DNA from 2 places in the Shewanella sp. SW1 genome. Region 2 is predicted to be linked to the other one. Evidence: riboswitches for the same ligand, from Rfam matches in the RefSeq annotation. Region 2 holds a riboswitch; the other holds the start of a gene.
The links. Region 2 has a riboswitch for cyclic di-GMP ahead of L5M71_RS21320 (glycosyl hydrolase family 18 protein). Riboswitches for the same ligand answer to the same signal wherever they lie in the genome.
Positions count from the first base shown of each region.

Region 1: linked by a shared signal. The riboswitch ahead of gbpA (N-acetylglucosamine-binding protein GbpA) and the one ahead of L5M71_RS21320 (glycosyl hydrolase family 18 protein) in region 2 are both predicted to bind cyclic di-GMP.

Region 1 is NZ_JAKKSG010000013.1:579-12,782, reverse strand. It holds gene norW (NADH:flavorubredoxin reductase NorW) at 1-1,087, opposite strand, end outside; gene norV (anaerobic nitric oxide reductase flavorubredoxin) at 1,080-2,609, opposite strand; gene norR (nitric oxide reductase transcriptional regulator NorR) at 2,836-4,443, shown strand; gene L5M71_RS12750 (TMEM165/GDT1 family protein) at 4,494-5,048, opposite strand; cyclic di-GMP riboswitch class I at 5,459-5,558, shown strand; gene gbpA (N-acetylglucosamine-binding protein GbpA) at 5,682-7,127, shown strand; gene L5M71_RS12740 (aromatic amino acid transport family protein) at 7,691-8,866, shown strand; gene L5M71_RS12735 (S46 family peptidase) at 9,135-11,291, shown strand; gene L5M71_RS12730 (methyl-accepting chemotaxis protein) at 11,450-12,204, opposite strand, start outside.
Region 2 is NZ_JAKKSG010000031.1:29,978-42,181, reverse strand. It holds gene L5M71_RS21350 (DUF418 domain-containing protein) at 1-978, shown strand, start outside; gene L5M71_RS21345 (DUF1294 domain-containing protein) at 1,026-1,502, shown strand; gene L5M71_RS21340 (TetR/AcrR family transcriptional regulator) at 1,582-2,196, opposite strand; gene L5M71_RS21335 (HPP family protein) at 2,473-2,952, shown strand; gene L5M71_RS21330 (short-chain fatty acid transporter) at 3,035-4,390, opposite strand; gene L5M71_RS21325 (FKBP-type peptidyl-prolyl cis-trans isomerase) at 4,625-5,095, shown strand; gene L5M71_RS21320 (glycosyl hydrolase family 18 protein) at 5,193-7,799, opposite strand; cyclic di-GMP riboswitch class I at 7,913-8,001, opposite strand; gene L5M71_RS21315 (ROK family protein) at 8,352-9,137, opposite strand; gene L5M71_RS21310 (aminopeptidase P family protein) at 9,792-11,579, shown strand; gene L5M71_RS21305 (HD-GYP domain-containing protein) at 11,753-12,204, opposite strand, start outside.

The DNA of each region.
Region 1 (12,204 bases), on a different contig from region 2:
CGATAAATCCTATAAATGTTTCATCCACGTCGAATGCTTTAATACAGCTTCCTTGAGCATCAATATCGACTTGCCAGCGATGGACGCCATTCACTGTTATACCGCTGAGCTGCATAGGTAACAGTGGCGTTTTCATTTTAATGAGCATGGCGGGAAAATTCACTGCTGTCGGTTGGTTCAGTAATGTATTCGCCAGCGCATTGGCGCTCAGTAACGCAGGTTGTAAATAGGCCCTATTTTGGCCGTTGATTTGGGCGCAATCACCTAGCGCATAAATATGGGCGTCGTTGGTTTGTAAGCATTCGTTAACGACGATACCTTTATTGACCTCTAGCCCCGCATGCTGGGCAAGTTGACTGTTAGGGATCAGTCCGGCTGCACAGATAACCGCATCACAAATAAACCGCTGGTCATTATCTAGGCACACAGAGATACTGCCATCTTGGTGTTGCAGTTGGCTGACTCGGGTTTGCAATTGCACTGTGACGTTATGCTGCGTTAGTACAGCGGTCAGTTTGTGGCTTAACATTTCGGGTAGCATATTCGGCATTAAGCTCGCTTGTGGATCGACCAAAAATACTTGCTTACCCGCAGTTGCTAAGTCCATTGCCAGTTCAACTCCGACCAAACCCGCACCGATAACCAGTACTCTCCTCGCACCATGGATGTCTGCTTCGCAGGCCTGATACTCCCTTAAGCTGTTAACTGTGTGGATGATATCGACGCCATCCCCATCTATAGGCGGAATAAAGGGTCGTGCACCCGTGGCAAGCACTAACTTTTTGTACGCAATTTCGCGTCCTTGATGGCAACAGACTACCTGACGAACTTTATCTATTTTTATGACTTCACAGTGATTTATTACATCAATTTGTTGTTCATGTGCAAATTCAGTCGCGGTCAATTTTATGAGGTCTGACGCCATTTTTTTAAGGCTAAACACATGGCTTAAATCTGGTTTATGGTATTCGTCACCAGAGTCGGCTGTGATAACTGTAATCGGTTGTTCGCGGTTTAAACGTCGCAGTGTTTTGACTAGCTGATATGCCGCGAATCCACTGCCGATAATGACGATTGGCTTAGGCATTAGTCACCTCATTTTTTATGACAGCGAAAACGCTTTTACCTAGGCCACATTCGGGACAGAGGAAGTCTTCGGCCACTTGAGTCCAAGGTGTGCCAGCAATGACATTTTGATTAGGTTCTCCTTTTTCAGGGTCGTAAATCCATTGGCAAACGGTGCAAACCATTGATTGTGTATCATTTAATTCGCACGCTTTTGTTGCAATCGGTGCTGTCACAGGGACGTTATTAGTAGCAGTATTTTCAGCTGTTTGACTGGCCGTGGTGGCTTGGCTAGGTTTTGACATGACTTGATTAATGATAGAGCGACTATTAGCGCTATCAAGGGGCCGCAATGCCCATTCTCGCGCGATTCGCTGGCCGTGCTGACGGCATTCTTGCATCGCATCTCGATCGGGACGCCATTTGACTTTTAATCCCACCGAGGTTTCAAAACCAGCATCCATCAAACGAGTGTGAATTCTATCGACTGCGCCGCCATTCCAGCCATAACTACCAAAAGCTGCCGCCTTTTTATTGCGAAAACGCAGGCCCGTGATTTCTTCAAGCATGGCGGCAATTTTAGGCATCATCACATTATTCATGGTGGATGAGCCGACTAAAATACCTTTTGACCTAAATGCCTGTGCAAGGATTTCGTTTTTATCATGACGTGCGACGTTATACACTTTTACCGCTACATTGGGGTCAACATCATGGATACCTTGAGCAATACCGTCGGCCATCATGCGAGTATTATTGGACATAGAGTCGTAGAAAATCGTGATGCGGTCTTCTTGATAAGCGTCGGCCCAAGCTAAATATTGGTGAATAATTTGGGCTGGATTATCACGCCACACAATGCCATGTGAAGTTGCGATCATATCTACAGGTAAATTAAAGCTTAATACTTCGTGAATTTTAGCCGTCACTAGGCTGCTAAAGGGCGTTAAAATGTTTGAGTAGTACCGTAGGCATTGTTCCATTAATTCATTTTGATCAACCTCATCATTGAATAAATGTTCGTCGCAATAGTGTTGGCCAAAGGCATCGTTACTGAATAAAACCGCATCTTCGGTGAGGTATGTCATCATGCTATCTGGCCAATGCAACATAGGTGCTTCGATAAATATCAGTTGCTTACCATTGCCTATCGCTAAACTATCCCCTGTTTTTACGGTAATGAAATTCCATTCTGGGTGGTGGTGATGTCCTACAATGGAGTCGACCGCATTTTCACTGCAGTAAATTGGAGTGTTAGGAATTTTGGCCATTAATGCAGTCAGGGCGCCTGAGTGGTCTTCCTCTGCATGGTTCATCACAATATAGTCTATGTCGGTTAGATTAATTTCAGCTTCAAGATTTTGTAAGAATTGCTGGCTAAACCGATGATCAACTGTATCAATTAACACGGTTTTTTCTTCACGGATAAGGTAGCTATTGTAGCTTGTGCCTTTAGTTATCTTGTACTCAGTACCATGAAAATCTTGCACTTCCCAATCGCGTTGACCCACCCAGTGGATATTGTTTTTTACATGAATAGTCATAAATACACCTGTGATAATTAATAATGAATGCGCTACGTAAATCTTGCTTACTTAGTTAAATATCTTATTGCACTCACTATGCCAACATTCTAACGTGTTGATTTTTATTGGTATTAACGTATTTCAACATTTGGAATCACTTATTGGTGTCATAATGACAATTTGATATTGGTCAAATTGACATTACACTGTTGTCAATATGACTTTATTTGACTGTGGATGTGCTATGAGTGCCCATGCTGATTTAACTCAGTTAGCCTTAGATTTAACTGTCGGCGTGTCGACGCAAGACAGATTTGAGCGTTTGTTGGCAGTGGTCAGGCGGCGTGTCAATTGTGATGCTGCGGCATTATTGGCATTTCGGGAGCAGCAATTTGTCCCCTTGGCGATAGATGGGCTCTTTGCCGAAGTGTTAGGGCGGCGCTTTCAAATTAGTGAACATCCGAGATTAGAGGCTATCGCCCGTGCTGGCGATGTGGTTCGTTTCCCGGCCGACAGTGAACTTCCCGATCCGTATGATGGTTTAATTCCACATCATAGTGCGAACTTACATGTACATGCTTGCATTGGTTTACCACTAATCGCGAACGATCGCTTAATTGGGGCGCTCACCATTGATGGTTTCAACCCTCATCAGTTTGATGGTTTTAGTGATAGCGAGTTGCGTGTGATCAGCGCACTGGCCGCAGCCAGTCTTAATACTGCGTTATTGATGCAACAGCTAGAATCCCAAGTTGTTGAAGTTTCCAATGGAACTGAGGTGCTCAATCGTCCTGCTAGTCAGCAGGAGATCATAGGGCAATCCACACAGATCCAATCGCTAAAGCAGCAGATAAGTGCCGTGGCAGGCACTGATTTATCGGTATTAATTACTGGCGAAACTGGCGTGGGTAAGGAGTTAGTAGCCGCGGCGATACATAATCAATCGACCAGAGCCGATAAATCACTTATCTATTTGAACTGCGCTGCATTGCCGGAGTCCGTCGCCGAAAGCGAGTTATTTGGGCATGTAAAAGGGGCATTTACGGGGGCAATCAGTCATAGGCAAGGCAAGTTTGAACTCGCTGACAAGGGGACCTTGTTTTTAGATGAAATCGGGGAGCTTCCCTTGGGGCTGCAAGCTAAGTTATTGAGGGTTTTACAATACGGTGAATTACAGCGAGTGGGCAGTGATAAGAGCCTAAAGGTTAATACTCGGATTATTGCCGCTACTAATCGAATTTTGCACCAAGAGGCAACGGAAGGGCGTTTTCGTTTCGATCTTTACCATAGGTTGAGCGTATTTCCTATCCACGTAGCACCATTAAGAGAGCGTGGGCAAGATATTGTTATGCTGACAGGTTTTTTTCTTGAACGTTGTAAAGCGAAGTTAGGACTCACCCATATCAATATCACACCCGCAGCGCAGCAGTTATTAGAGCAATACACATGGCCGGGTAATGTGCGTGAGCTAGAGCATGCGATACACAGGGCTGCGGTGTTGGCGAAAGCCGAGCTAAAAACGACTTACATCAGCTTAAGTAATAAACATTTTCAGCTCGATTCTTTGATGAATCAAGCACACAGAACAGTCGACGAAGATAGGCCATCAGATGCTGCAACGCCAGCCAGTGAATTAGCATTTAGGTCTGAGTCGGCCTGTCGTGAGGGACAATCGCAAGATAATTCCAGTGTTATGCTGGGGCTTAAGGCTGCGACTGAGAGATATCAGCGTCAACTTATTCGCCAAGTTTTAGCCGCGAATCAACAAAATTGGGCTGCGTGTGCAAGAATATTGCAAATCGATACAGGTAATTTGCACCGACTTGCAAAACGGTTAGGTTTAAAAGAATAAAATATTGCGTGAAGAAATTTTATTCTGCAGCAAAACCCCTGCCTCGATTCTTAGAAGAACAGGGTCGCGACACCCAGTAGTGCGAACAATACGGCGCAGCCACGGTGTATCCACAACATAGGCAATTTTTCGGCGCTGAAGTGGCCTGCGATCACTACGGGTACGTTAGCAAGCAGCATGCCTAAGGTTGTGCCAGCAACCACCATAGTTAATGAATCGTATTTTGCAGCTAATACCACAGTGGCGATTTGCGTTTTATCCCCCATTTCGGCGATAAAAAACAGGATAAAGGTGGCGAGAAAGGGGCCCATTTTATAGAAACGGCTCTCTTCTGCATCGACTTTATCGGGGATTAACACCCAAAGAGCGATCGCAAAGAATGACGCAGCCACTAAATAACGTGCAAGATCAGGGCTTACCCAGTTAATCGCCCATTGGCCAATCCAAGCTGCGGCAAAATGGTTAAATAATGTCGACAGCAAAATACCTAAAATAATGGCGGTTTTATTTTTAAATCTTGCGGCGAGGATTAGTGCAAGCAATTGAGTTTTATCACCAATTTCGGCGATAGCAACCGTAAAAGTTGAGGCAAGTAGGGCTTCCAAGTGTGATCCTTTAGGGGTGGTTATGACATAAGCACAATAAACCGTCCACCCCTAGGTGCGGTCATTGTGCTCAGGTCTTGCTGGGCAAATCTATGATTTGCTGTGAACACCATGGCATGTTGCCAAGTATGTTGATGTTCACCCTAGATGACGATGGCTCGAAATCCAGTTAGCTACTCCCCCGAAGCGAGGTGGGCATTATACCTAGGTAAGATTTAGTTTCAAGCACGAGTTTATAACAGTAGGTGCTGATAAATGTTTGACAGGTGTCAGAAAAATACCGATCCACATTCTGTAACTTAATGAATATAAATGAATTATTTTTTGACAACGTTGTCTTTTGTTGCTAATTTAGCCAAGTCATTTCTACTTAGTTACATACTGTTAACTCGTAGTGACTCAATGATAACGACTGTATTTGGCAAACTAATTGAAAAGTTAGGACGCAAAGCTTCCGGTCTAAGGTTGTAAATGGATTTTTTAGTGAACTAAGATAGCGGAGTTGCCGCAGAATTCGATTTCTGTGAAAGATAAACGACTGCTGTTTAATGCTGTTGTTTGCCCAAATACCACTTTTATATCTAAGCCTATCATTATGTTTAGGATGATAGGCAATCAATGGAGTGCATTAAAGTGGCAAATCCTACTGTTTTTTCCCCTATTTCTAAATTGAGTTTATTGGCCGCGGCAGTAATGGCGACGAATGCGTTTGTGAGTATCTCTGCGCAGGCGCACGGTTATGTTGTGGCACCTGAATCGCGTTCATATGCCTGTAAAACAGGTAAAAATGCCAATTGTGGCGCGGTGCAATGGGAGCCGCAAAGTGTTGAGGGGCCATCGGGTTTTCCTGAGTCAGGTCCTGCTGATGGCAAATTGGCGAGTGCTGGCAATGGTGCTTTTTCACCTTTGGATGAACAAAGTCCGAGCCGTTGGGCAAAGACGGATATTAAAGCGGGCTGGAATAAGTTCAGTTGGCAGTTCACAGCAAACCATGTCACCCGTAATTGGCGTTACTATTTAACTCGCCAAGATTGGAACCCAAACCAAGCTTTGAGCCGAGCGAGCTTTGACTTAGCACCCTTTTGCGTAGTTGATGGTGGTATGGAACAGCTGCCTAAGTTAGTGACCCATGACTGCTACGTGCCAGAAGGTCGCAGTGGTTATCAAGTGATCTTGGCCGTGTGGGAAGTGGGAGATACGACGAATAGTTTCTACAATGCTATCGATGTGAACTTGGGCTCGGGTCCTATTGTGCCGAGTGAATGGCAAGATGTGGGGGATATCAATCCGTCACTCGCTCTAAAAGCAGGCGATAAAGTGATGACCCGGGTGTTTGACGCCAATGGTGAGCAAGCGGCTAAGCAAACAGTCATTACCATTAGCGATGCGACTCAAGGTGATAAACAAAATTGGCCTTTCCTATTAGCGAGCGCGATTAATGCCCAGCAGGCCCAGTTAAAAGCGGGACAAAAAAATGCATCGGGTGTGATTGAGCCTGTGTATGGCAAAAACGACATTTTTACAGCGAAAAACTCAGGTATTGAGCGTGTCGAAGTGGGATTTGATTTAGCTCCTGCTCCGGGCAACAGCTTAGAAGTCACTTCACTTGCCGACGATTATCAAATTATCGATGGTGCGGCGAAGGTCAGCTTTGATGTAACCAGTAACGCTGAGATGCTAGTGTCAGCGTATTTGTTTAGCCACGATGGCACAGCGGCAGGTTTTGTGAGCCAAACTGTTAACAATACCAGTGCTAGCTTAGTGTTAGACGTCGTTGAGCCTAAAGCTGGGCATTATCATTTGCAGGTAAAAGCTGAGCCTAAACAAGGTGATGTTATTCAGCAGAACTTTGATCTCTTCTTAAAGGATCAAGCTCCTGCACCAGAAGCTGATTTTGTATTCCCAGCAGGCGTGAAAGGTTACGTTGCAGGTACTACAGTGTTACAGCCTAAAAATGGCAAAGTGTATCAATGTAAGCCATTCCCTTATAGCGGCTATTGCGTGCAGTGGTCGGCTTCTGCCACAGGATTTGAGCCAGTTGTTGGCGCTTCTTGGGCTATGGCGTGGACTGAGCTGTAAATTAACTTTTTGAGCTAACCTAGCTTCAAAAAGGTGTCATTGGGCTTAAACATATCCGTGTGTTTAAGCCCATATTTTGCATGCTCTCGATGGTGAAAGATGCGCTTTACCTCGGTTTAAGCTCAATGCTGCATCCCATATATTCTCAACAAAGGTAGCGATTTTGTTGGCTTGTATATTTTCGTTTATCACAGCGCTATTAAGTTGTTACCGTACCGTTTGCTACCCTTCTTTGTTCACAACTGGCTTGCCCACTGGGTTTGGCTCTGTTAATGTCCCAAACTATCTATTTAATCGATGCTTATATCGGTACATTAATTTGGGCTATCACAATTGAAAGTCATGCCATTTTTCAATAATCGATTTAGTTAGCCTCAATGGCTACTGGGTTGAAACATTCAAAAGCTATTGGGGCCAATTGATCTGCTAGGTCGAGATCTGATTGGATGCTTTAAGTGATGTGTCGCTTATTTCGATTTAAGACGCAAGGCTTTATCGGTTCAAATCTTACTCAAATAAAATAATAATTAATTATTGAACAGGACTATTGTGTGAATTCAAAAATGTTAGGCTCGATCGCCATCGTTGCCGGGACGGCCATTGGCGCAGGTATGTTAGCGTTACCTTTAGCCACAGCGGCTTTAGGTATTATCCCTGCTTTAGTGTTACTCGTCGTTATTTGGGGCGTGTCCGCCTATACCTCATTACTTATGCTCGAAATTAACTTACGCACTGGCGTGGGGGATAACGTGCATGCTATTACGGGTAAGTTACTGGGTAAAAAAGGTCAAATAATTCAAGGTGCTTCTTTTCTGAGTTTATTATTTGCCTTGACCGCGGCTTATCTCACCGGCGGCTCTTCGTTATTAGTGCTTAAAGCGAAGAACATGTTCGATATCGTGCTCGATAATCAAGTCGCAGTGTTGTTATTTACACTGGTGCTCGGTGGCTTTGCGGCGCTAGGTGTTGCTTGGGTCGATAAAGTTTCACGTTTCCTATTTTCGTTAATGATTCTATTGCTCGTGGTGGTGGTATTATTTTTATTGCCCGAAGTCAGTATTGCTAGCATGGCAACTGGCGCGATTGCCGAGTCTATGACCAGCAATTGGATGGCGGCAATTCCCGTGGTGTTTACTTCGTTTGGTTTCCACGTCTGTATCGCCACTTTAGTGCGTTATCTCGATGGCGATGCGGTATCACTGCGTAAGGTGTTGTTAATCGGTTCGACTATCCCACTTGCTTGTTATGTTCTGTGGTTATTGGTGACTTTAGGCACCGTCGGCGGATATGAGGTGAATAGTTTTGAAGGTTCACTACCTTCACTCGTCACGGCATTACAGGATATTGCTCATACACCTTGGATCAGCAAATGTATTTCATTATTCGCTGATTTAGCTTTAGTGACCTCATTCCTCGGTGTGACCTTAAGTTTATATGACTTTATCGCCGAATTAACTCGCGCCAAAGAAACGTTTGCCGGCCGTATTCAAACTTGGTTACTGACCTTTATTCCGCCTGTTTTGTGTGCCTTGTATTTGCCTGAAGGCTTTGTGGCGGTACTGGGATTTGCGGCCGTACCATTGGTCGTGATGATCATCTTCTTGCCAATTGTTATGGCACTGCGTCAACGTCAGTCGCAGCTTGGGGGTTATCAAGTGTCTGGCGGATCTGTTGCATTAGTCATTGCTGGCTTGTTAGGTGCCGTGATTGTGGGTGCCCAGCTATTTGTTGGGATCTAATTCATTGCGATAGGTGAGGCTTTTTAGCGAACGCGGCAGGGTAACTTTGATTAAATGTATTTGCTTTGTAAGCGAGTTTTTCAGAGTCTGTTATAGAGAGTGTCGCATGTGATAAAGTCAGGCCCCGGCCTGACTTTTTGCTTTTTAGGTTTTAAAGCGAGTGATGCTGGGTTTTAGCACAGTTATTTAAAATTAAAACAACGCTATTAAAACGAGAAAATGGCCCAGCTTGCGCGTGGCTTCATTCACATAAAACGGACTTAACACAATGAAAAAATGGTTACTCACAGTTGCCGTGGCCGCTAGTTTTGGCGCACAGGCTGACGAAGGTATGTGGCAGCCCCATCAACTGCCTGCTATGGCTGATGAGCTGAAAGCAAAAGGCCTTGAAATTGATGCAAAATCGATTTCTAAACTCACCGAATTCCCGATGAATGCCGTGATAAGCCTCGGCGGTTGCACTGCATCATTTGTATCGCCAAAGGGCCTAGTCGTGACTAACCATCACTGTGCCTATGGAGCGATTCAATACAACTCCACTCCTGAGAAAAATCTGCTGCAGGATGGTTTTTTAGCTAAGACCTTCGCCGATGAATTACCTGCGACCCCTGGCTCACGTGTCTATGTGACTGAAGATGTCACTAATGTCACTGAGCGAGTTAAAAACGGGCTTGAAGGTAAAGTGGGTAGCGCCTTCTATCAAGGCGTTGAAAGCCAAGAGAAAGCCTTAGTTGCTGAATGTGAAAAAGAAGATGGTTACCGTTGCCAAGTGTATAGCTTTCACGGTGGTCTCGAATATTATCTGGTTAAACAACTGGAAATCCGTGATGTGCGTTTAGTCTATAACCCAGCCGCGAGCGTGGGTAAATACGGCGGCGACGTAGACAACTGGATGTGGCCACGTCACACAGGCGATTTTTCTTTCTACCGTGCTTATGTATCTAAAGCGGGTAAACCCGCAGAATTTAGTGCTGACAACGTGCCTTATGAGCCAAAAAGTTTCTTAAAAGTATCGGCTAAAGGCGTGAGTGAGGGGGATTTTGTGATGGTGGCAGGCTACCCAGGTCGCACCAACAGATATCGCACAGCCACTGAAGTTCAAAATGAGTTTGAGTGGGCTTATCCCGAAGGCAAAATGCTGCGTGAACGCTTTATAGAGATCATTAAAGAAACCGCGCCAGAGGGCAGCGACGAGCGTATTAAGTACGAGAGTCAAATCGCAGGTCTGGCAAATTACGCGAAAAACTTCACTTCTATGATCGAGTTTTACGGCAAATCAACCATGTTGGCCGACCGTAAAGCCCTCGAAGCTAAGCTGGCGGCGTGGATAGCCAAAGACAGCAGTCGTGAAGCGAAATACGGTAAAACCTTAGCGGAATTAGATGCCTTGATTGCCAAAGGCAAGACGCATCAAGAGCGTGACATGATCTTAAGCTACATAGGCAGCACGACTATGTTGCCGACGGCGCGCAGCTTATATCGCCTCGCGAACGAGAAACAACTGCCAGATATGCAGCGTGAACCGGGCTTCCAAGATCGTGATATGACACGTCTAAAAGCCAGCATGGAGCGTATTGACCGTCGTTATGCGCCAAGCGTTGATAAAGCGGTATTGCTCGACATGCTAAAACGCTACGCCGCACTGCCAGAAGACCAGCGCCTACCCGCATTGGATAAAGCCTTTGGTATCGATAAAAAGTTTAGTGAAGCTAAGCTTTCGAAAACCTTAGATAAAATGTACGCCAAAACTGAGTTAGGTAAGAAAGATGTTCGTCTGGCGTGGATGGATAAATCCGTTGCCGATTTTAAAGCCTCTAAAGATCCTTTCATTCAATTCGCTGTCGCTATGTATGACACAGATATGGCTGAAGAAAAGAAAGAAAAAGAACTAGCGGGTGAACTAATGAAGGTGCGTCCGCAATATATGGATGCCATTATTGCTTACAACCTAGAGCAAGGTAAGCCAGTGTATGCCGATGCTAACTCAAGCTTACGTGTCACGGTTGGTCATGTGAAAGGCTACTCGCCAAAAGACGGTTTAGTGGCTGTGCCATTCACTCGCCTTGAAGGCATAGTGCAAAAGGACACAGGTGTTGACCCATTCGATGCACCAAAGAAAGAGTTAGAGCTGATTAAGCAGAAGCAATATGGTGATTTCTATATGAAATCAATAGATTCTGTACCAGTAAACTTTTTATCAACTTTAGATACTACTGGCGGAAATTCTGGCTCACCGACCTTAAACGGCCGCGCTGAACTCGTCGGCCTATTGTTCGACGGTGTGTATGAAAGCATTATCGGCGGTTGGGCATTTGATAACGAGATTAACCGTTCTATTCATGTCGACAGCCGTTATATGCTGTGGGTAATGAAGTATTTAGATCATGCCGACAATTTATTAGCTGAGATGGAAATCGTTAAGTAATCCATTGCCGCATCTTGAATACTGTGGCTTAGGACGATTTAGATGAGCTGCATTTAAGCGTGTTTTTGTTCGATTAGCACGCAGGAATTACAAGACAATAAAATAGCGATAGACTCATAATGTTTATCGCTATTTTTTATTCCTAGAGCGCAGTAACTTTAGGTTCTAAATTGCTTTAGTAACCCCTCAATCATCTCCACTTGTTCTTCCAGATGTTGCTGTGATGTTTGTGCTAACTCTCCCGCTTGCTGATTTATTTTGGCTTGTTTTAGAATATTTGAAATGCTGTAAGTTATATGTGCCATCTCTTGTTTTTCATCTTCTGAAGCGCGGGCAATATCTCCATTCATGATTTTTATTTGATCAACAACGCGGATGATATCTGCAAACGCATCAGAAGTTTCTCCGATCCGTTCTTTTATCATTAACGCTTGCTTCTGTGCACTATTCATTACATCTACAGCTTTAGCTGAACCGGAAGATAAATTCGTGATGATGATTTCAATGGATTTGGTGGATTCCTGTGTCCTCGATGCAAGGTTGCGAACTTCGTCCGCGACTACGGCAAAACCGCGCCCAGTTTCTCCTGCACGCGCGGCTTCAATAGCTGCATTGAGTGCTAGCAAGTTGGTTTGCTCTGCGATACTTCGAATAACATCTAACATGGCGCTGATATTTTGACTGTCGGCAACCAAACTTGAAATGACTTGTGAGGCTTTATCTACCTCACTGGCAACGAGAGCGACTCCTTGTTGAGCCAAAACGACAATCTGATTACCTGTATAAGTGCTTGAGACTGCTTGTTCAGAGGCTTTATTTGCACCCTCAGCGGAGTCACCTACTTGATTGAGGGAGTGAGAAATTTTTTCTACTGCATCTGCAACTTGAGTTATTTCTTGTAACTGTGCGCCAG
Region 2 (12,204 bases):
AAAGTGTTCAGTAACTTTTTCATCGAGGCACGCTTTATCAGTCTGTTTTCCATCTTGTTTGGTGTCGGGCTTTTTATTCAATATCAGCGATTTAGCGCCAAAGGCCTAGAAGCTTATTCCCTACTGCGATCACGTTTAAAATGGTTAATTGTATTTGGCCTACTCCACGGCATTTTTATTTGGTCAGGTGATATTTTATTCACCTATGGCATCAGCGGATTTTTAGCTTTGTGTTACAAAGATTTAAGTGTTGAAGCCCTTAAGCGCAAAGCGAATATTTTTATTTTAAGCGCCTTAGTTATCATTACGCTGGTTAGCCTTACGGGCAGCGATGAACCTTTCACTCGAGAATCGAGTCTATTTGCAGAGCAATACAGTGCATGGACCTCTGGCTATGCCGACCAACTATTACAGCAATTGATGCAAGTTGGCTATATGGCACTGGTGATCCCTTTTACCATAATGTGGTTTACAGCTGGCTTGATGTTGCTCGGCATGGCCTTGTATCAACAGGGGACTTTTGAGCGGGGTTTTAGCAAATCGGTACTGGTAAAGTTAGTGCTAGCAAGCGTAACGCTATCACTGCTTGATACCATCTTAGGTTTAACGAAAAATACCATTCTCGTTGCGTTTTCAGATGTGTTAATCATGCTAAGTGCTATTCCTATGGCGCTGATTTACATCCACATTATAGTTAAGGTTTGCCAGAATAATCCTAATATACTGACTCCGCTGCAAAATGTTGGCAAACTCGCGTTTAGTCTCTATATTCTGCAATCCATCGTTGGCGTGTTAGTGTTTAGACACTTAGCTCCCGAATTGCTATTGAGCTTAGATAGATGGGGATACATGGCCATGGCGCTGGTTTATTCAGTAGTGCAATTACTGTTAGCCAGCGTGTACTTACGCTATTTCAAGCAAGGGCCGCTGGAGAAACTTTGGCGCCACCTCGCGTTTAAAAAATACACGGCATCATAAGAGCATAAGCAAGCTTAAAAACACTGACACGAGATTGATACCAGATAATGACAAACAAAAAACCGGCCAAAACGGGCAACAGCGCTTCACCTCAAACCAATCGTTCTCAAAAGAGTCGAGCACAAAGCGGTCGCGCTCAAAAATCCAATACAGCCGCTTCAGGCTCAAGCCTTATGCCGCTGTTATTGGTGGTGATTTTTCTTGCTGGCTTAATCGGCGCAGCGCAGCAACATATGCTGCCAGTCGGGATTGCAGCCATGTACCTCACACTAAGCCTGCTCACCTTTATCGCCTATGCCATCGATAAATCCGCCGCTAAACGTAATAAATGGCGCACTAAAGAAAGCACATTACATCTGCTCGCTCTCATGGGCGGTTGGCCCGGCGCTCTATTTGCCCAAAACCTGTTAAGACACAAGTCCATTAAAGCCTCATTTAGAAACGTCTTTTGGCTCACCGTTGTCGCTAACTTAGCCGTGCTGGGTTATGGCATAAAAACCGGCGCCGTAGATATGTTTATCTAATGCTCTTATTTAAGAGCTTTTATACAAAGGCTTTTATATGAGGCGCCTTATCTAAGAATCGCCATCTGAGGGTGGCACTCTAAGCAGCATGAGTTGCGGCATCGATCAACTGCTCAACCACAGACAACGCCAACAGTGCTGACTGAGTGTCACCTTTTAGTTGCGCCGACACTATCGCACCCTCTTTGAGTAAACCTATTGCCGCAACGAGAAATTGGGTCTTGGCTTCTGGCAAGCCCAATGCCGATACTTGCTGTTCAATTAAACTCGCCACTCGCTGTTTATGCAGGGCGCAGAGTTGGTGCACAGGATGACTCGGCTCAGTAAATTCGGCGCTGACATTGATAAAAAAACAGCCGCGAAACTCACACAGTTGCGGCACTCTTTGATTAAACCAATCATCGAGCGCGATAAATAACCCACCAATGCCCTCCCGTCCCGCTGGCAATGCGTTCACTCGCTCGCTAAGCCATTGATAAAATACCTCATCACGATAGCGAACCACGGCTTCAACTAACTCATCTTTACTGGCAAAGTGGTGGTACAGGGTCTTTTTGGCAATTGCCGATTCCTGCAAAATCTGGTTAATCCCCACCCCATGCACACTTTGAAAATAAAACAGTTTAAATGCGGTAGTGACCAATTGCTGCCGTTTATCCGATGGCGTACCTGTCTGAATCTCAGTGCCCTGCATCAACTCACTCCTCTTCTTTGGTAAACATTCGTTAGCAAATTTTAGCTAACAAATATGAGTCCTATCTTCTCATGAGTAGACAAGTCAGTCTACCCGTGAGAACATCTATACAGGTAGACAAATCTATCTACTTCGGTAACTAAATTAAGTTAATAGTGAAATCAAGAGTGAACACGGAACACCACAGCATGTTAGCAGCGATGGTTTTCTGAGCATTCACGTCCACAATTCATTATCAAAATAAGGGCTTAACACAAGCCATTAATAGGAGAGAAGATGCAAAGAATCAATCCACAGAATCTAAAGATGGCCTTGCTCGCAGGGTGTGGAGCCACGTTGTGTATCAGTAGTTTAGCGACGCTTGAACAGCTAACACCGCAAACCATTTGGTTGATGGCCCCCTTTGGTGCCACTATGGTGTTGTTGTTTGCCTTGCCAGAAAGTCCGCTCGCTCAACCGAGAAACATTCTCTGCGGCCACTTACTCACGAGTTTGGTTGGACTGATAATTCTAAATACTTTAGGAGTCTCCCCGCTAGCCTTAGGGCTTGCGGTCGGATTAGGCATAGCGGTGATGATGCTAACCCATACTGTGCATCCACCCGCGGGAGCGAATCCTCTGGTCGTTATGCTCACGGCGCAGCACTGGGATTTTCTGTATATGCCCGTCGCCAGTGGTGTTGCGCTCATTCTGGCTTTTGGTTGGCTGTATCACAACTTACTTTGCCGCCGGCAATACCCACAAAAGTGGTTTTAATCATTCATCGCCAATAAAAAAGGGCAATTTTAAATTGCCCTACACTTTACTCTAAAATGCAAAATTGGCTGTCATTTTGCCTTTAGAACCAGCTCAACGCGATACTGATAATCACGCCTGTGATCATCAACTGCATTAAACAAAATCCCATAATATCCCGCGCTTTTAAGCCCGCAATTGCCAGCACGGGCAGTGCCCAGAAAGGTTGAATAAGGTTAGTCCAGGCATCACCCCAAGCTACGGCCATAGCTACCCGAGCAACATCAGCACCTAAAGCCTGTGCGGCGGGTAACATAATCGGCGCCTGCACGGCCCATTGGCCACCTCCCGATGGTACAAAAATATTCACAATTCCTGCACTGATAAAGCTCCAAAATGGCAGGCTCTCGGCGCTAGCGATGGCCACAAAACCTTCCGAAATACTTTGGGCTAAACCCGACTGCACCATCACAGCCATAATGCCCGCATAAAAGGGAAATTGGATAACAATCCCTGCGCCGCCCTTAATGGCCTCATTCAAGCTGGTTAATAAACTGCGTGGTGTTTGATGTAAAAGGATGGCGAGGAACAGGAATAAGAAGTTCACTAAATTGAGGTTTAAGCTGCCGCCCTGCACCCAAAAGTAATAACCTAAGTATACAAGCCCAGCGCCACCGACGCTCCAGCCGAGTAAACGACTATTTTCTAACTTATCCGCGGGACGGCTTTCAGGCTGACGCTCGCTCATATTTGCAGGGTTAAGCTCTAACGCCGAAGAATCAAGTTCGGCGTCTTTGTCATCAAGGGCGCTTGGGTCAACATAAACACTGTCCTTATCTTCAGGCAACATAAAGCGATTCACTAAGGGCATGACCACAAACAGAATTGCCACTAACAATAAATTATAACTCGCGAAAATGGTGTCACTGGTGGGGATGATACCGATTTGCGATTCAGAGAAATGCCCCACCGTCGCTATGGTTAATGGGATCGAACCCGCAAGCCCACCATGCCAAACCACAAAGCCCGAATAGGCGCTGGCGACCAGCAGCCGATAATCCACTTTTACTTTGCGAGCTAAGGCTTTGGCAAATAACGCGCCCACCACTAGCCCAAAACCCCAGTTAATCCAACTGGCGGCCAGTGACACCAAAGTCACTAAAATAATGGCTTGTGGTGCCGATTTAGCGAATCCTGCAATCGCATCGAGCAGCTTTTTAATCGGCGGGGAGCTTGCCAACATAAATCCTGCCACCAGCACTAACAGCATCTGCATCGAAAAACTTAACAGCGTCCAAAAGCCATCACCCCAATAATTGATGACTTCCAGCGGGGTTTTATGTTCGGCAACCACAGCAGCAATTAATACGACTAAGGTAAGTAAAAGCACGAAAATATAAGGATCGGGTAGATATCGGTCGACGAGTTTGACCAGAGGTTTTGCCGCTTTGTTTAACATAGACTTTCCTTGTTTATTATCTGAATTTTAGTTCTTATTTGTTTTTATTGAATTTTTATTGAGTCTTAAGCCCACAGATTAAGCGATCTCTAAAGCAGGATAAAGTCTTGAAGGAGTTTTTAACGGTTTGAACTGGTAGCACCAGATATCCAGCTCAACGCACACGCGAGTGCCGATAGCATCTGATGCTAAAAAACTGATAATATGGCAAAAATTAACTAAGGTGCTCTTTATATGAAAATGTTACTTGCCGTTGTGGTGATTGCTGGGGTGATTTTTTACTTCTTTACCTCGATGAACGGCCAAAAAGCCGCCCAAGAAAATATCCGTTTAGGCAATGAGTTTTTAACACAAAACAAAACCAAAGAAGGTGTGATCACCACAGCTTCAGGTTTGCAATATCAAGTATTAACTCAGGGCGATGGCACAGTTCATCCTAAAGCCAGCGATACAGTGACAGTCCATTATCATGGCACTTTGATTGACGGTACTGTGTTTGACAGTTCGGTTGATCGCGGCGAACCCATCGCATTTCCGCTTAATCGGGTGATTAAAGGTTGGACCGAGGGCGTACAACTTATGGTTGTTGGCGATAAAATGCGGTTTTTTATTCCCAGTGAACTCGCCTACGGTAACCGTAGCACGGGCAAGATTGGTGGTGGTTCTGTGTTAATTTTTGATGTGGAACTGCTTAAGATTGATTAAATCAGTCTTCAATGAGCCTAATTGCGTCATAAAAAGCCCTGCATTATCGCAGGGCTTTTTGTCTCTATAACTCAAAGAATATTAGTATGTTGGATGATTAAGGACAGCTTGCTGCGCCAATATCAACCCATACCGCCGCAACACCCGGTACATCACCTTTAGTCCAGTAACTCGCCTTCCACACACGACCGTTATAGCGAGTAGTTTGACCGCCGTTATACACCACACCCGCATCCCAACCGAGATCAACTTGGCTGAGTAGCTGCCATTGGTCTGCGGTGCGAGATGGCGTATTACCCTGCGTCCAATACTTTGCTTTCCATACCAACTGACTATGGCTCACAGTATTGCCAGTGTTATACACCACACTGGTTTGCCAAGCAGGATAGTTACCAGCATTGGGATCGGTTGCATCGCAACCACCGCCTACCACTTTTGGCGTCACAGTCAGATTCGTCGATGCACTTGCATCTAAGGCACCATCGGAAACCAGCACGCTCAAACCATAGAGGGTCGCTTCGGTAACATTGGGGCCAGTAACTACTAACGTGGCACTATTTTGCCCGGTTGCCGACACGCCTGCGGGCACAGTCCAAGCGTAGGTTAAGGCATCACCGTCTGCATCGGAGGCACTCGCTACTATACTGACGGTTTTACCCGCTTCAACTGTCGCAGTCGGAGCCAGAGTCACTACAGGTGCTTGATTAGGCGTATCAGCCTTGTTCGTCACCAGCACAGTATCGCTGGCAAATAGCCCTTCAGGATCGGTGACTTTAAGGCTAAAACCATAGGCGACATCGGTTTGGGTTGCTCCCAGTTGAATAGTCGCACTCGCCATATCCGCATTTGCGATGGCAATTGTTGGGCCAGACACTTGCGTCCAGAGATAGCTTAAGGCAGCGTTTTCAGGATCGCGCGAACCGCTACCATTGAGCGTCACATCGGCGGGACCTGTGACATTCACATCCGCGCCCGCATTGGCAATGGGCGCTTTATTCACTGGCGGAGTGGTGCCTTCACCATGGCCTAAACCTTCGTGCATGGCATTCAGAATGTCACCATTATCGGCATCAAGTTCCCACGCAAAAAGCCCACCAAGTTGATTAGAAAGCACATATTGCCCCTTGGCTTTAACTGAACGAGCATCATCGAAAGTGATTAAATCGCCAGTAGATGCCTTGAACAAAGATGGCGCCTCAGCTGTTTCGTCGTAACTGTAAGTCCAACCGCTTCCCATGTAGTCGTTCGCTATCTGACGATAATCCACCACACCAGCTTCCCAAGTACCTTTCACTTTGCCCGTTGCCGTCCCCGTGAAAGGATTATTACCACTGTAGCCATTGACACCTGTCCAGCCGCGGCCATACATAGCGGCACCGACCACAATTTTCCCTGGGGTCACACCTTGGCCTAACAGCGCATTAACGCCATTAGCTGTGGTGTAACGGGTATTGGGATCCCAACTCGCTTCATACAGATTGGTTTGATGGCCGAGTTCAGTATTAGTCCAACCACCATTAAAGTCGTAACTCATCAAGAAGATGTAATCCATGTACTGCTGAGCAGCCTGATAATCGACTTTTTGAATTTTATCGTCACCAGCGCTAATGGCTGAGGTCAGCTCATAGGTACGACCCGTTTCGGCGCTTAGTTCATCAAGCATCGCCCGCAGTTCACGCATCAGAGTCACATAGGTTTCACCGTCATTGGCATTACCTAAATTTGGGTTAGCGCCATTCCCCCCTGGAAATTCCCAGTCGATATCCACGCCATCGAAGAATTTCCATGTCTGTAGAAACTCTTTCACCGAAGCGACAAAGATATCGCGCTTGGCTTTATCACCGAAGAAAAAGAAGGGATCCGAGAGGGTCCAACCACCGACCGAAGGTAAAATCTTCAAATCTGGATGTGCTTGCTTAAGTGCCATCAATTGACCGAAGTTACCTTTGTAAGGATCTGAATGCTCACTCACTCCCGCCTGCGGTATTTGAATCGCCGCCCAAGGATCGTGAATCGCAACTTTAAAATCATCACGACCACTACAAGCACGTTGCAACGCTTCGAAACTGCCTTCGATTTCTTTCAAGCTATCATTGATGCCATCACCACCACAAATTGGGGTAAAGCCATATAAAATATGGGTTAAGTTTTGCGCAGGTATCTTATCGACCGGAAATTTACGGCCGTATACGCCCCATTCGACAAAGTAACCTCCCACCACTTTGCCTGATTTATTAGCATAGGGACGGTTGTTTTCTTTTAGGGGAGCATTGAGTGGCACTAAATGGCTGCCGTCAGTATCAGCCACGAGGATTTGTTTAGCATCACTCGCCGTACAACCATCGCTGTTACACAGTTGTACTTGCATCTGATAACGGCCGCCCTTGTTCACCTTAAAGTTAGCGATTCCCGACGCGCCAGATGGGCCTTCCCAAACCACATTGCCGTTGAGCAACACTTGGGCTTTATTGCCCACATCGCCACTCCAAAGGTTCCAACTGACGGAGACATCGGCGGCATCTTTCACCGTAACTAATTGATTGTAAGCGGTAGCCGCTTGATTCACTTCAATAATAGCGAACTTAGTTTCGCCCCAACCTAAAGTCGGTTTACCGGGCGCCGCTGCAAAAACGCTGGCACTGATGGTAGATGCCAGCGCTGATGCCACTAGCAAGGCTGATGTTGAAATTTGAGTCTTGAACATGAGATATCCCTATTGAATTTTTATATGAATCAATAAGGCAAACAAAGCGTAGACAGGAAACAGCACTCTCTTAAAACCATGCAAAACGACTGACAACTGCACGAAGAAAAACCTGTGGTATCCCCGCTATCATAGGTACAGACGAACCCTTAGACCGGAGGCTTTGCGTCCCAGTTTTTCAACTGGTTTGCCTTTTACACACAATGACAACGTTGTCATTGCAAATATCAGCATAAGCGTAAGCGCAATAAAATTGCAACAAAATATTATCAACTGTGTTATTGGCTAAAATCGTAAATAGAACTAGGCATCTGATAAGAAAGGAATTATGCAAATTAAACTATCGCTAATATTTACTTTGGATAATGAGGATTATCTGAATACTTTAAGAATAAAAAAAACAGGACTCGATATGCCAAAGGCATCATAAGTCCTGCTTTATATTTCACAATTTACGTCGCTTATGCAGCTAAACCTCAATCACTAAACATTCATGGAGCAAACCATTGTCGAGCAACATGATGATCCTTATGCGCGGGGCATTTATTATTCTTATGCGCGGGGGTAGTCCCTTGCGAGCATCACAGATAAACCGCGGCAAACCAAGGTTTCCATATCATCGACACGATTGATTTTCATCTCAGCTAAGGGCGCGCTCAATGCCATTTGCTTTAAGCTTTCGAGACAGCCTTTGTAGTAAGGAGCGCTATTCATCATACCGCCAGCAAGCCAAATTCGATTGGGATTAAATAAATTAACCGCCCATGCTAATCCCATGCCGAGATAACTGCCCGCGCGATATAAATCATCCTGAGTGGAGATTTTGCGGCTGCGCACTGAATCGCCACTGGCCAGTTGCTCTAAACTAAACTCACCAGATTCTGTCATCACGCGACAAGGCCCCAACTCCCCCGCCACGCCCGTCGCTCCCGTAAAGACTTGTCCATTAAAAGCAATAGACATACCGATCCCAGTGCCGCACATGACCAATAACTCACAGGCATATTTGGCATCACAAGTCGCTTGCATACCCGCATCGATATCGTTGCAGATAAACTTAAGCTCACCCTGGGTTTTGACTGTATCGAAGCTCAATCCATTGAGTCCAGGTAAAGATTTACAAGAAACCAAACGATTATTTTGTACCAGTCCAGGTACGGCAATCGCTAGTTGGTAATGCTGTAAATCATAATCACGTTCAAACGCCGCAATTTGATTATTTAACTCTTCAATTTTAAAACCTTCACCTGTGGGGATTTTATATTGTTCTGTATGTCCCGCGAGCTGAAGTTCGAACAGGGCTTTGGTACCGCCCACATCTATTGTTAGTATTTGCATCGCTTACTCCACTGATACATGTGCCCCACTCTGACCCCGAGTAGAGATGGCAAATGTTAGCATAGGGTCCAAATGTTAGCGATTGAATAAAACTTAAGTTGCTAATTTGTAAGGAACAAGTCCTAATTAAAACATGACCAACCTTTTATTTAATTCACTTTCCATGCTCAAAATCACATAAATAAATTAACAACAAACCCCATAACCTCAAGCGTCTTACCTGCACAAATTCACGATTGTATACAAAATCCTTTATTCGCTACCCTTGCATCTAGCGCTAGACTTGCGATAATCCGAGCCAGTTAAAACTCAAATCAACATATACCCAAGCTACCTGAAGATACGAGTTTCAGAGCGCCTAGGGTGCTTCAATTCAAGGCGTATCAATGACAGAATGTCGGCTATCTTTTGAATTGATGCAACACGGAAGTGAAGTGCCCTAGACGCTCCGTCCCGGCGGTTTTTAACGCACTTTATACTGCGTTGGTTATTTTTAACTTAGCCCACTAGGTCTGCAAATAACCGCCTTGCCTAAAGTGCGTTAAATTACCGCTGAATCCTGCATCTTCAGGTTGTTTGGGTATAAACCTACTCATCCTTAGTCGATCTTTGCCTACCGACTCGCATAGCATGCCAGTCTCAATTGGAGCCCTTATGTCACAATCAATCGCTAACCGTCTCGGTGCTATTCGTAACGAATTAACATCTGCTAATCTCGATGCTTTTATTATTCCCCGTGCCGACGAATATCTGGGCGAATATGTGCCAGCACATAACGAACGTTTGTACTGGGCAACCAACTTTACCGGTTCAGCGGGTATGGCTATTGTATTGAAAGATAAAGCCGCAATATTTACTGATGGCCGCTATACGGTTCAAGTTCGTTTGCAAGTCGATGCCACACTTTTCAGTTATGAAAGCCTAACTGATACACCACAAATTGAGTGGTTATGTGACACGTTACCAGCGGGGTCTCGCGTTGGCTTCGATGCGCGCTTACACACCTTAGCTTGGTATGAAAATGCCAAAGCAACCTTAAATAAATCCCAAATCGAATTAGTTGCAGTTGAACAAAACCCCATCGATTTGCATTGGCAGAATCGGCCAGCACCGTCGAACGCTCCTATCACTTTGTTTAGCAACGAGAGTGCTGGTAAAACCAGCCTGCAAAAACGCATTGAAATTGGTGCATTAGTAAAAAAAGCCGGTGGTGATGTCGCCTTAATCGCCGCCTTAGATTCTTTCTGCTGGCTACTCAACATTCGCGGCAATGATGTACCGCGCCTGCCCGTTGTACTCGGCAGTGCCCTGCTCCACGCCAATGGCGATATGCAGCTTTTCACCGATTTAAGCAAACTCCCAGAGGGCATTGAGGAGCATGTTGGTGCTGGCGTCAGCTTTAAAAGCGAGGCATCTCTTGCCGATACACTCGCCAGCATGCAGGACGTAAAACTACTTGCCGATCCGAATTCTGCAAACGCTTGGGCACAAAACATTGCCCGTGAGGCAGGAGCAAAATTGATAGCTGGAATCGATCCTGTCGCTTTACCTAAAGCGCAGAAAAACGCCGCAGAACTGGCCGGCATGCGTGCCTGCCATATCCGCGATGGCGTCGCCGTGAGTCGATTCCTTGCATGGCTCGATGCCGAAGTGGCAGCCAATCGTATGCACGATGAAGGCACCCTTGCGGATAAATTGGAAAGCTTTCGCCTAGAAGATGAGCGTTACCGCGAGCCAAGTTTCGACACGATTTCAGCTGCCGGTCCTAATGCAGCTATGTGCCATTACAATCACAACAATGGCACACCAGCCATGATGACAATGGACAGCATCTACTTAGTGGATTCTGGCGCTCAGTATATTGATGGCACCACAGATGTGACCCGTACCATTGCGATAGGTGAAGTGACCGATGAGCATAAAAAAATGGTTACGCTGGTGCTAAAAGGTCATATTGCCCTCGACCAAGCACGATTCCCGAAAGGCACCTCAGGCCAGCAGCTCGACGCTTTCGCCCGCCAATATTTATGGCAATATGGTTTTGATTACGATCACGGTACAGGCCATGGTGTGGGTCATTTTTTAAGTGTGCACGAAGGTCCACAGCGCATAGGTAAAAATGTCAACGGTATCGCATTGATGCCCGGCATGGTGCTTTCCAACGAGCCGGGTTACTACCGCGCTGAGAGTTTTGGCATTCGCTTAGAAAACCTCGTCGTAGTGCAACACTGTGAAGCACTTAAAGGGGCTGAGCGTGAGATGTATGAGTTCGATGCGTTGACTATGATCCCTATGGATGCGCGCCTTATTGATAAGAGCCTGTTAACGCAAGGGGAAATAGATTGGTTTAATGCTTATCATCAGCAAGTATTCAATACACTTTCTCCGTTGATGTCAGGGGATGAATTGGCTTGGTTAACTCAAGTGACTAAAGCAATTTAGCACTCCGCTGATAAGTAGCAATTTAAGTCGTTATTTTAGTCACTTACGCGCTATAAAATAGAACGCCCAAGGCAATTAGCATTGGGCGTTTTTTTAGCGCTATCAGTGTGTTTTAAAACCCACGTCTTATTTCAAAACCATGATTTCAAAACACGACTTAAAAACATGAGTCGCTAAACCATAGTAGGTTGTGCCATCGGCTGATAAGCATCATCCAGCGATGCTTTAGACAACACTTCAAAGTCCTGATGAATTGCCATAAAACAATCGACTAATTCAGGGTCGAAATGCTGACCTTTGCCTTCAATAATTAAGTCAATAGCCTCTTGATGGCTAAAGGGCCGCTTATAACATCGGGGAGAAGTCAGCGCATCATAAACATCAACTAGGGCCACTATCCTTGCCGAAAGCGGAATATCTTCACCTTTCAAACCAAGGGGATAACCACTACCATCCCACTTTTCATGGTGACCCGAAGCAATATCGCGGCCCATCTGAATAAAAGTACATTGGGGCGCATATTCCAACAAACTGCGTAGCACTTGTCCCCCGATCACGGGATGAGCTTTAATTTGCTCAAACTCCTGCGGCGTTAATTTACCCGGTTTAAGCAAAATCGCATCGG